2 linked regions of the Pelosinus fermentans DSM 17108 genome follow. The protein of the gene in region 1 interacts with the protein of each later gene in a pairwise test. Links are inferred from orthologs where the notes say so. Each region holds a gene or a part of one and is shown on either strand. Other genes may lie near its edges.

Region 1 (4,074 bases):
CTTCCCAATTCTGCGTTTTTTCCTGCAAAAAGCGCAGACGTTCTAACTGGGTGGAACTCGTTGTCAACTCTTTAAGTTTACTAATATGCTCTTGATAGGCTTCTTTTCCGCTTTTATAAGGATGCAAAAATTCCTCTTTACCAGTTAAAATAAAACCTCGCACTCCCGTCTCCATATCCACCAAGTTAACCATAATAGCACTTGTCTCATTCAAAGCCTCATAGGTATGGATATTAGCAACGACACTCTTCGACTCAACAGAAAAATTATGATATGTATATCCCAGCAGTGCAACGATAAGACTAACGATTATTCCAAATCCTAAATATAACTTTCTCCCAATAGGAAAACGATTATATTGCCATTTTTTTGTATCATAAAAACGTGGAAGTCTAATTTTCTGTTTGCAAAAATTAGAGAAATTCATTTTTCCTCACTCCTAGTCTTTTAAAGCTGACATTAGAGAAATGGCCTATTGTAGAACCAATATACACACTATAAAGCTTAAAGCGCTAGTAATTCTCCGGCCACTTTCATAGAAGTTCGTGAGGGGAAAAGTTCGAAACCCACAATACCATCATAATTAAGCTGTCTTAAGCGCTCCATTACATTCTTATAATTTATTTCTCCAGTGCCAGGCTCATTTCTGCCTGGAACATCGGCTACATGTATATAACCAATTAATTTTATATATCGCGTTATGGAATCAATGATATTCCCTTCATTAACTTGCATATGGTAAACATCATACAAAATCTTTATGTACTTTGAATTAACCATCGCAATTAATGCCGCAGCATCCTTTGTATATGCTAAAAAATTGTTCACATGATCTACGTGCGTGTTCAATGCTTCTAATACCAACGTAATCTCATGTTTTTCCGCAATCGGAGCTAATCTGCTTAAAACATGTACCATATTAGCGAATTTTTCATTTCCATTTATTTCATCAAAAGCATTGACTACTTTTCCGCCTTCTCCCAAAGCGTTAGAATGCAGTACAAGGTACTTACAGTCAAGAAATATAGCAGTTTTTATTGATTCCATAACAAAATTAATATAAGCTTCATTCTCCTCTTGATGGACCATCGAAAAATCCTGATCGCCTGAAAAACTGGCAATTTTCAAGTCATATTTCTCACATAATAATTTTATCTTTTCTATATCTTTATCTTTCCATGACCAAAATTCAATATATTGGAACCCCGCTTCTTTTGCCAATAAAAATCTTTCTTCAAATGGAACTTCCGTAAACATCATTTCAATACATGCTGACTTTTTCATAATTACAACACATCCAATCATAGGTTTTATAGCCCTGCAGTATCAATTTTCGCAATACAAACATTGAATACTATCTAAATATAAAACAGCTGTTACTTTTTACAAGCACATGCATTATGTAAAATATTCACTTAATAAAATCCTGACTAGCATTATGCATGCGCTTGTAAAGGATTTCCTAGTTTTTCTTAAATTTTTATTTACCTGATAACTTTTTTATTTCTTTACTTTTTCGTTAACATTTTCTGCATTGACAATTTCCGTACCAGTATCTATTCGTTTTTCAATGGCTTCACCTTTAACGACTTTAACAGCCGCTTCAACACTTTTAAAGCCTATATTATAGGGATTTTGTGCAACAAAAGCATCCAGTTTTCCAGCACTAATAGCAGCCAATGAATCAGGCGAACCATCAAAGCCAACGACAATCATTTTCTTGCCAGCATCTTCTAAGGCTTTGGCTGCTCCTAGCCCCATCTCATCATTAGTGGTAAAAACACCTGCAAATTCTTGCTTACTTTGCAGAATATTTTCAATTACGGTTACTGCCATGGCACGTTCGCTATTAGCAGGCTGGGTTACAGCCACTTCCAAACCTACAGATTTTAACCCTTCGATGCAACCGTTAACACGTTCGTCATGAGTAGGATCACCTAGGGCTCCACGCAAAATAACGATTTTCGATCCCTTAGGAAGTTTTTTCCCAAAATACTCCCCTGCCAGCTTGCCAGCATTAAAGTTACCAGTACCGACAAAGGAAACTTTATCATCCCATGCTACATCCGTATCAGCAAGGATTACAGGGATTTTAGCTTCTTTAGCGCGATTAAAAACAGGGATTGCACTAGCAGCTTGTGAAGGAGCTACGACTAATGCACTTACTTTCCTCGTAACTTGATCTTCAATCAAGGAAATCTGCCCCGTCACGTCTGTCTCTGTATTAGGACCAAGAACTTTTACTTCAACACCGTATTTTTCGCCTGCTGCTTTCGCTCCAGCTTCTACTGTTTTCCAAAAATCACTATTTAAGGCTTTTACTACAACCCCAATTTTTATTTTTTCGGGTTCTTTTTGCGTTTGGGTTTGGGTACTACCACAACCAGTAACTATGAGAGCGACCATCAAAAACAATGCTGCCAACAAAGACATGTTTTTTTTCATTCTAACCCCTCTTTTCTCAATTTATAGTTCCAGAATGTTAGTGAACAGTACAATTTTCCTTCTTCTTTTCACCTCCTCAACATGGTATCGTCAGCCTGTACATCTCTTATCTTCAGGCTTTAACCCTTGCAGCCGCTTTATGCCGCAGCACATCTATATATACTGCAAGAATAATAACAATACCAATGGCTACTGTCTGCATTTCAGCGGAAACACTCAAAAGATTCAAACCGTTTCGTAATACTGCCATGATCATGGAACCAATTAACGTTCCCCAAACAGTACCTTCACCTCCCATAAAACTGGCACCGCCAATAATACATGCTGCAATGGCATCAAATTCATACCCTAATCCTGCTAAAGGGTATGCCGAATTGACTCGTCCGACAAGAACCAGTCCACCTAGAGCTGCCATTAGACCGCTAATGGTATATACAATGATTAAAACCCTGTCAATACTAATCCCTGACAAACGTGTCGCTTCCGGATTGCCGCCTACCGCATAAATATAACGTCCAACTGTAGTGTAATTAAGAAAAACGTGAAATGCAGCATACACAACTAAAACCAAGATAAAACTAACTGGAATCGGACCGATAAAAGCGGCTCCCAGAAATTGTATCGACGTGGGAAAATTCGAAATAGGTGAAGCCGCTGTTACGATTAAGGCTAATCCCCGAGCAACATTCATCGTTCCTAATGTAGAGATAAAAGGATGGGGCAGAGACATTTTAGTTAGCATCATTCCATTAAGCCACCCAAGTAGTAAACCAATCCCCAAACATACAGCCACTCCGATAATAGGAGACATTCCCATCTTTACGACAACAATCCCCATCATAACGGTACTCAACGCTAAAATCGAGCCGACTGATAAATCAATTCCAGCTGTTAAAATCGCTAATAACATGCCAATCGCAATAAGACTATTTATTGCTGATTGCCTGGCAACATTCATAATGTTATCCATTGTTAAAAAGTAAGGGGATGCAAAGGTCAATATCAGTGATAAACCAATTAACCCAATTAGCGACCCCATTTTTTTTATCAGCTGACGAAATTGTGTTTTTTGGGTACCCCCATGACCTTGAACTTCAGGCGTGCTTGTATTCATGATTAATACCTCCTGTAGCAGCTTTTAAAATTTCCTCTGGTGTAACTTCTAAACAAGAAAATTCACCTGTTATCTTCCCACTGTTCATCACTAGAATACGATCGCTAATTCCCATAACCTCGGGTAATTCAGAAGAAATGACAATCACCGCCGCTCCTTCATTAACCAGACGATTGATGAGATTATAAACCTCAACCTTGGCACCCACATCAATACCACGGGTCGGTTCATCAAAAATAAATATTTTTGCCTTTGAGCACAACCATTTAGCAATGACTACCTTCTGCTGATTACCGCCCGATAACAAACGAGTCGTCATCTTTGGAATAGCAGGGTGAATTTGCAGCTCACGCATCATCTCATCAACTTCAGCAACTACCATTTTTTGATCGATAAAGTATCCAAACTTGCAAAATTTCTTCAGACCCGTTAAAGTGGAATTAACAATAATATCATGCATAAGAATTAGTCCTTGCCCCTTACGGTCTTCTGTAAGAAAAGCCATACCATGATGA
Region 2 (4,532 bases), 640 kb from region 1 along the record:
TTGATGGCATTAGGTATCAAGCGAGAAATTATTGGTGATATCATTATGTGTGGGCATGGATGCCAAATTATTATCGATTCATCTTTCTTCAATTTTCTTATGCAAAATTTCAGTAAGATTGGTGCGGCGCCTATCAGTATTACGCAATTGAAGATCGCAGATATTGCTCCTCGAGAAGAAAAAGTAAAGGAAATCAAAACGACTGTAGCTTCTCTTCGATTGGACGTCATAGCAGCAGCTGGTTTTGGAACTTCCCGCAGCAGAATGTCAGAGGAAATCGTGGCAGGTAAACTAAAAATAAACTGGCAGGAAGCTAAAAATAGTGCTCAGTCCATTAAAGAAAATGATGTTATTTCAATGCGTGGACGGGGGAGAGTCGAAGTTTGTGAAGTACTGGGGCAAACCAGAAAAGGACGAATGAGTGTTGTATTAAAACGTTTTATGTAGATACGTGGAGGTGTATTCATGCTAACCCCTTTAGATATTCATAATAAAGAATTTAAGAGAAGTTTTCGAGGATATAACGAAGAAGATGTTGATGAATTCCTTGACCGAGTCATAAAAGATTATGAGCTATTATATCGGGAAAATATTGAGTTGAAAGAGAATATGGACCGACTTAATAGTAAATTAGAACATTTTCAACATATGGAAAACACTTTGCATAATACGTTAATTGTTGCTCAGGAAACAGCGGAAGAAGTAAAGTTAAATGCTAAAAAGACAACAGAACTAATGATAAAAGAAGCAGAGATCAACGCTCAGAAACTCGTAGAGGAAGCTGCCAACAAAGTACGTCGTATGGCTAGTGAATATCAGGATTTGAAAAAACAAGTTGATGTATATCGTGTTCGTATGCGTACCCTTGTACAAGCACAGTTGGAGATATTAGGTGAATCTGGTGAGGATGAATAGGTAATTTGACAATGTACCTTTTATTGGTTATAATCAACTTTATTGTAGAATGTTAATACTAATACAAGTTATGATGGAGACAGTAGCTAAAAAACTGATTTTACAGCGAGTTAGGAATAGTGTAAGCCTAATAGTAATCAAGTTTAGTGAAGATCACTCCTGAACTGCAAACTGAAATACAGTAAGATTTGCCGTTTAACGAGCGTTATATCGTTACAAAAGTGGCTGTAACAGTCATTAGGGTGGTACCACGGGAAACAACCTCTCGTCCCTTCAGGGATGAAGAGGTTTTATTTTTTTGGAGGTGTTATTGTTGGATTATAGTAAAACCCTTAATTTACCGCAAACTGAATTTCCAATGCGAGGAAATTTACCAGAAAGAGAGCCTGAAATGCTCAATTACTGGAAGCAACAAAAAATTTATGAGAAACGTACAACGCAGGTGGAAAAGCCTAAATTTATCTTACATGATGGGCCTCCTTATGCGAATGGTGATATTCATATTGGTCATGCTTTAAATAAGATTTTAAAAGATATGATTTTGAAATACAAATCATTACGCGGATTTAATACTCCTTATGTGCCTGGTTGGGATACTCATGGTCTACCGATTGAACATGCTGCCATAAAAATACTCGGTCTAAATAGGCATGAACTAAAACCATTGGATTTACGTCGTGAATGTAAAGATTATGCTTTGAAATTTGTTGATACCCAGCGTCAAGACTTCAAACGTTTAGGTATTGGTGCTGATTGGGACAATCCATATGTAACATTGCGGCCTGTCTATGAAGCAAAGCAGATCGAGGTCTTTGGGGAAATGGCTAAGAAAGGTCATATTTATAAGGGTTTAAAATCGGTGTATTGGTGTACTTCATGTGAGACTGCTTTGGCAGAAGCTGAAATTGAATATGCAGAAAAAAAATCTCATACCATTTATGTTAAATTTCCTTTAGTGGATGATAAAGGGACTTTGCCTGTAGGAATAAATGCTGAAAATGTATATGGTGTCATTTGGACAACCACGCCTTGGACAATGCCGGCCAATGTTGCCATTGCTGTTCATCCGGAATTAGAATACGCATGGGTGGAATCCCAAGGTGAAATTTATCTTTTAGCAGTAGAATTAATTGAAGCGGTAGCAAAAGATAATAAACTAGAAAGCTATACGATATTGTCCACTTTAAAGGGGGCTGATCTTGAAGGTGTGGTTTTCTCCCATCCCTTTATCGAGCGGGAGTCTATAATTGTTTTGGCCGACTATGTTACCCTAGAACAAGGTACTGGCTGTGTACATACGGCTCCAGGACACGGCCCAGACGATTTTGAAACGGGTATAAGGCACGGATTGCCAATCATTAATCCCGTGGACCATGCAGGGCGCTTTACAGCTGAAGGTGGCATATTTGAAGGCATGTTAATACATGATGCTGATGTCCCTGTAATCAAAGAACTAGCAGCACGTGGTATGTTGCTTGGCAAGGGTAAAATCAAACACCAATACGCTCATTGCTGGCGTTGCAAAAATCCTGTTATTTATCGGGCAACGGAACAGTGGTTTGCATCAGTAGATGGGTTTAGGGAACAAGCATTGCAAGCGATTAAAGATGTACAATGGATTCCTGGCTGGGGTGAAGACCGGATACATAATATGGTGGCGGATCGTCATGACTGGTGTATTTCCCGTCAAAGGGTATGGGGAGTTCCAATTCCTATTTTTTATTGTACACAATGTAATGAACATGTTATCAATGATATAACAATTACTGCTGTTAAGAATTTATTTCGTCAAGAAGGTTCTGATGCATGGTGGGCCAAAGACTCAAGTGAAATATTGCCAGAAGGCTTTACTTGTTCCCATTGCGGTCACGATAGTTTTCGCAAAGAAACGGATATTATGGATGTTTGGTTTGATAGCGGGTCAAGTCATGCAGCTGTACTAGAGCAGCATGAAGAACTTGCATGGCCGGCTGACTTATACTTAGAGGGAAGTGATCAGCATCGAGGGTGGTTTCAGTCATCTTTATTAACATCAGTGGCAACAAAGGGAATTGCCCCTTATAAAGCGGTTCTTACTCATGGTTTTGTGGTAGATGGTGATGGTCGTAAAATGTCTAAATCCGTTGGTAATGTTATTTTTCCACAGGATGTTATCAAAAAATATGGGGCTGACATTTTGCGTTTATGGGTAGCCTCTGCTGACTATCAGGCGGATGTTCGTGTTTCGAACGATATCTTGAAACAATTGTCTGAAGTATATCGAAAAATACGCAACACCTTCCGCTACATTCTGGGCAGTATTCATGATTTTAACCCAGATACAGATAGAGTGGGTTATAATGAGTTATTAGAGATCGATCGGTGGGCACTTTTACGATTAGAACAAGTTCGTGAGAAAGTTACAAAAGCGTATGAAGAGTATGAGTTCCATTTAATCTATCATACAGTACATAATTTTTGTACTGTTGATTTAAGCTCAATTTACTTAGACATATTAAAAGATCGCGTATACACAGCTTTGCCTGCTTCCAAAGAGCGGCGAGCAGCACAAACTGTTATGTATGAACTCGTAAGTACTTTGGTACGTCTTATTTCACCTGTTCTTACCTTTACTGCTGAAGAAGTGTGGCAGCATATGAAACAAGAACAGAATATGCCAGAAAGTGTGCAGTTGGCTGATTGGCCAATGGTTCATGATGAATATCTTAATGCTGACTTAGAAGCAAAATGGACTTCTATATTGGCAATGCGCAGTGAGATTACGAAAGCGTTAGAAACTGCTAGACGTAATAAGGTGATTGGACATTCTTTGGATGCAGAGGTTACACTGTATGCAAATGATAAGATATTTACTCAATTATCAGCTATGGATAAAGAGTGGGCAAATATTTTGATTGTATCAAAGATTCATGTTGTAGAAGATACTTCAAAAGCACCGGAAAGTGCATATCAAGTAGAGGATATGGCATTGTCAATTGTCGTATCACAAGCGGAAGGTCAAAAATGTGAACGCTGCTGGATTTATAGTGATACTGTAGGCAAGATGGAGAAGCACGAAACACTATGCAGCCGCTGCAACGATGTAGTAGTCAAATTATAAAATGAACGTAAAAAACCGGAACTTGTTTCCGGTTTTTTTTTTATAAGATGGAGATAATAGAATTGGAGGTATGTTTAGTGGAACAACAAGAAAAGCAAGATGTAATTTCAGTACAATTAAAAAGATTGATATGTCATTTAGAGTCAATGCGCATTGCTGAATATATGGAACTTCTCGAGCGGCCAGGAAAACTGATACTCATCAATTTTATTGCTGGAATCGCACGGGGATTAGGCATTGCCATTGGAGCATCTGTATTTTTTGCCATGGTATTAAACTTATTACATCAACTTATTTTACTCAACATACCGGGTATTGGAAACTTTGTAGCAGATATTATACACATTGTAGAAATGAAGAATGGAAAATTTTAAAGAAATAGGAGTGTTTATGTATGACGAAAGATGTTTTTGATTGTATGAGGGAAAGTCATAGCGTTCGAAATTTTCTGCAGCAGGATATACCTGAACCTACCCTAACAAGAATCTTAGAGGCGGGTTGCTGGGCTCCTAGTGCA

What was found.
Region 2: the proteins of FR7_RS07575 (region 1) and ileS interact in binary tests that used the Escherichia coli proteins (3 or more experiments, as listed by UniProt). The link is inferred for Pelosinus fermentans DSM 17108 from one-to-one orthologs.

Annotation. Positions count from the first base shown.
Region 1 is NZ_AKVN02000001.1:1,713,699-1,717,772, reverse strand. What follows is about bases 474-3,367. They hold FR7_RS07575 (sugar ABC transporter substrate-binding protein), read right to left. Parts: upstream 2,446-3,367; coding sequence 1,501-2,445; downstream 474-1,500. Other genes in these bases: FR7_RS07570 (ABC transporter permease), read right to left, coding at 2,558-3,367; FR7_RS07580 (hydroxypyruvate isomerase family protein), read right to left, coding at 505-1,284. In the rest of the region: FR7_RS07585 (methyl-accepting chemotaxis protein), read right to left, coding at 1-427; more of FR7_RS07570, read right to left, coding at 3,368-3,559; FR7_RS07565 (sugar ABC transporter ATP-binding protein), read right to left, coding at 3,540-4,074. UniProt on the Escherichia coli protein: Part of the ABC transporter complex RbsABC involved in ribose import. Binds ribose. Also serves as the primary chemoreceptor for chemotaxis.
Region 2 is NZ_AKVN02000001.1:2,358,001-2,362,532, forward strand. Bases 864-4,215 are described here. They hold ileS (isoleucine--tRNA ligase), read left to right. Parts: upstream 864-1,219; coding sequence 1,220-4,015; downstream 4,016-4,215. Other genes in these bases: FR7_RS10730 (DivIVA domain-containing protein), read left to right, coding at 864-915; FR7_RS10740 (DUF5665 domain-containing protein), read left to right, coding at 4,093-4,215. Also shown: FR7_RS10725 (YlmH family RNA-binding protein), read left to right, coding at 1-447; more of FR7_RS10730, read left to right, coding at 466-863; more of FR7_RS10740, read left to right, coding at 4,216-4,389; FR7_RS10745 (nitroreductase family protein), read left to right, coding at 4,410-4,532. UniProt on the Escherichia coli protein: Catalyzes the attachment of isoleucine to tRNA(Ile). As IleRS can inadvertently accommodate and process structurally similar amino acids such as valine, to avoid such errors it has two additional distinct tRNA(Ile)-dependent editing activities.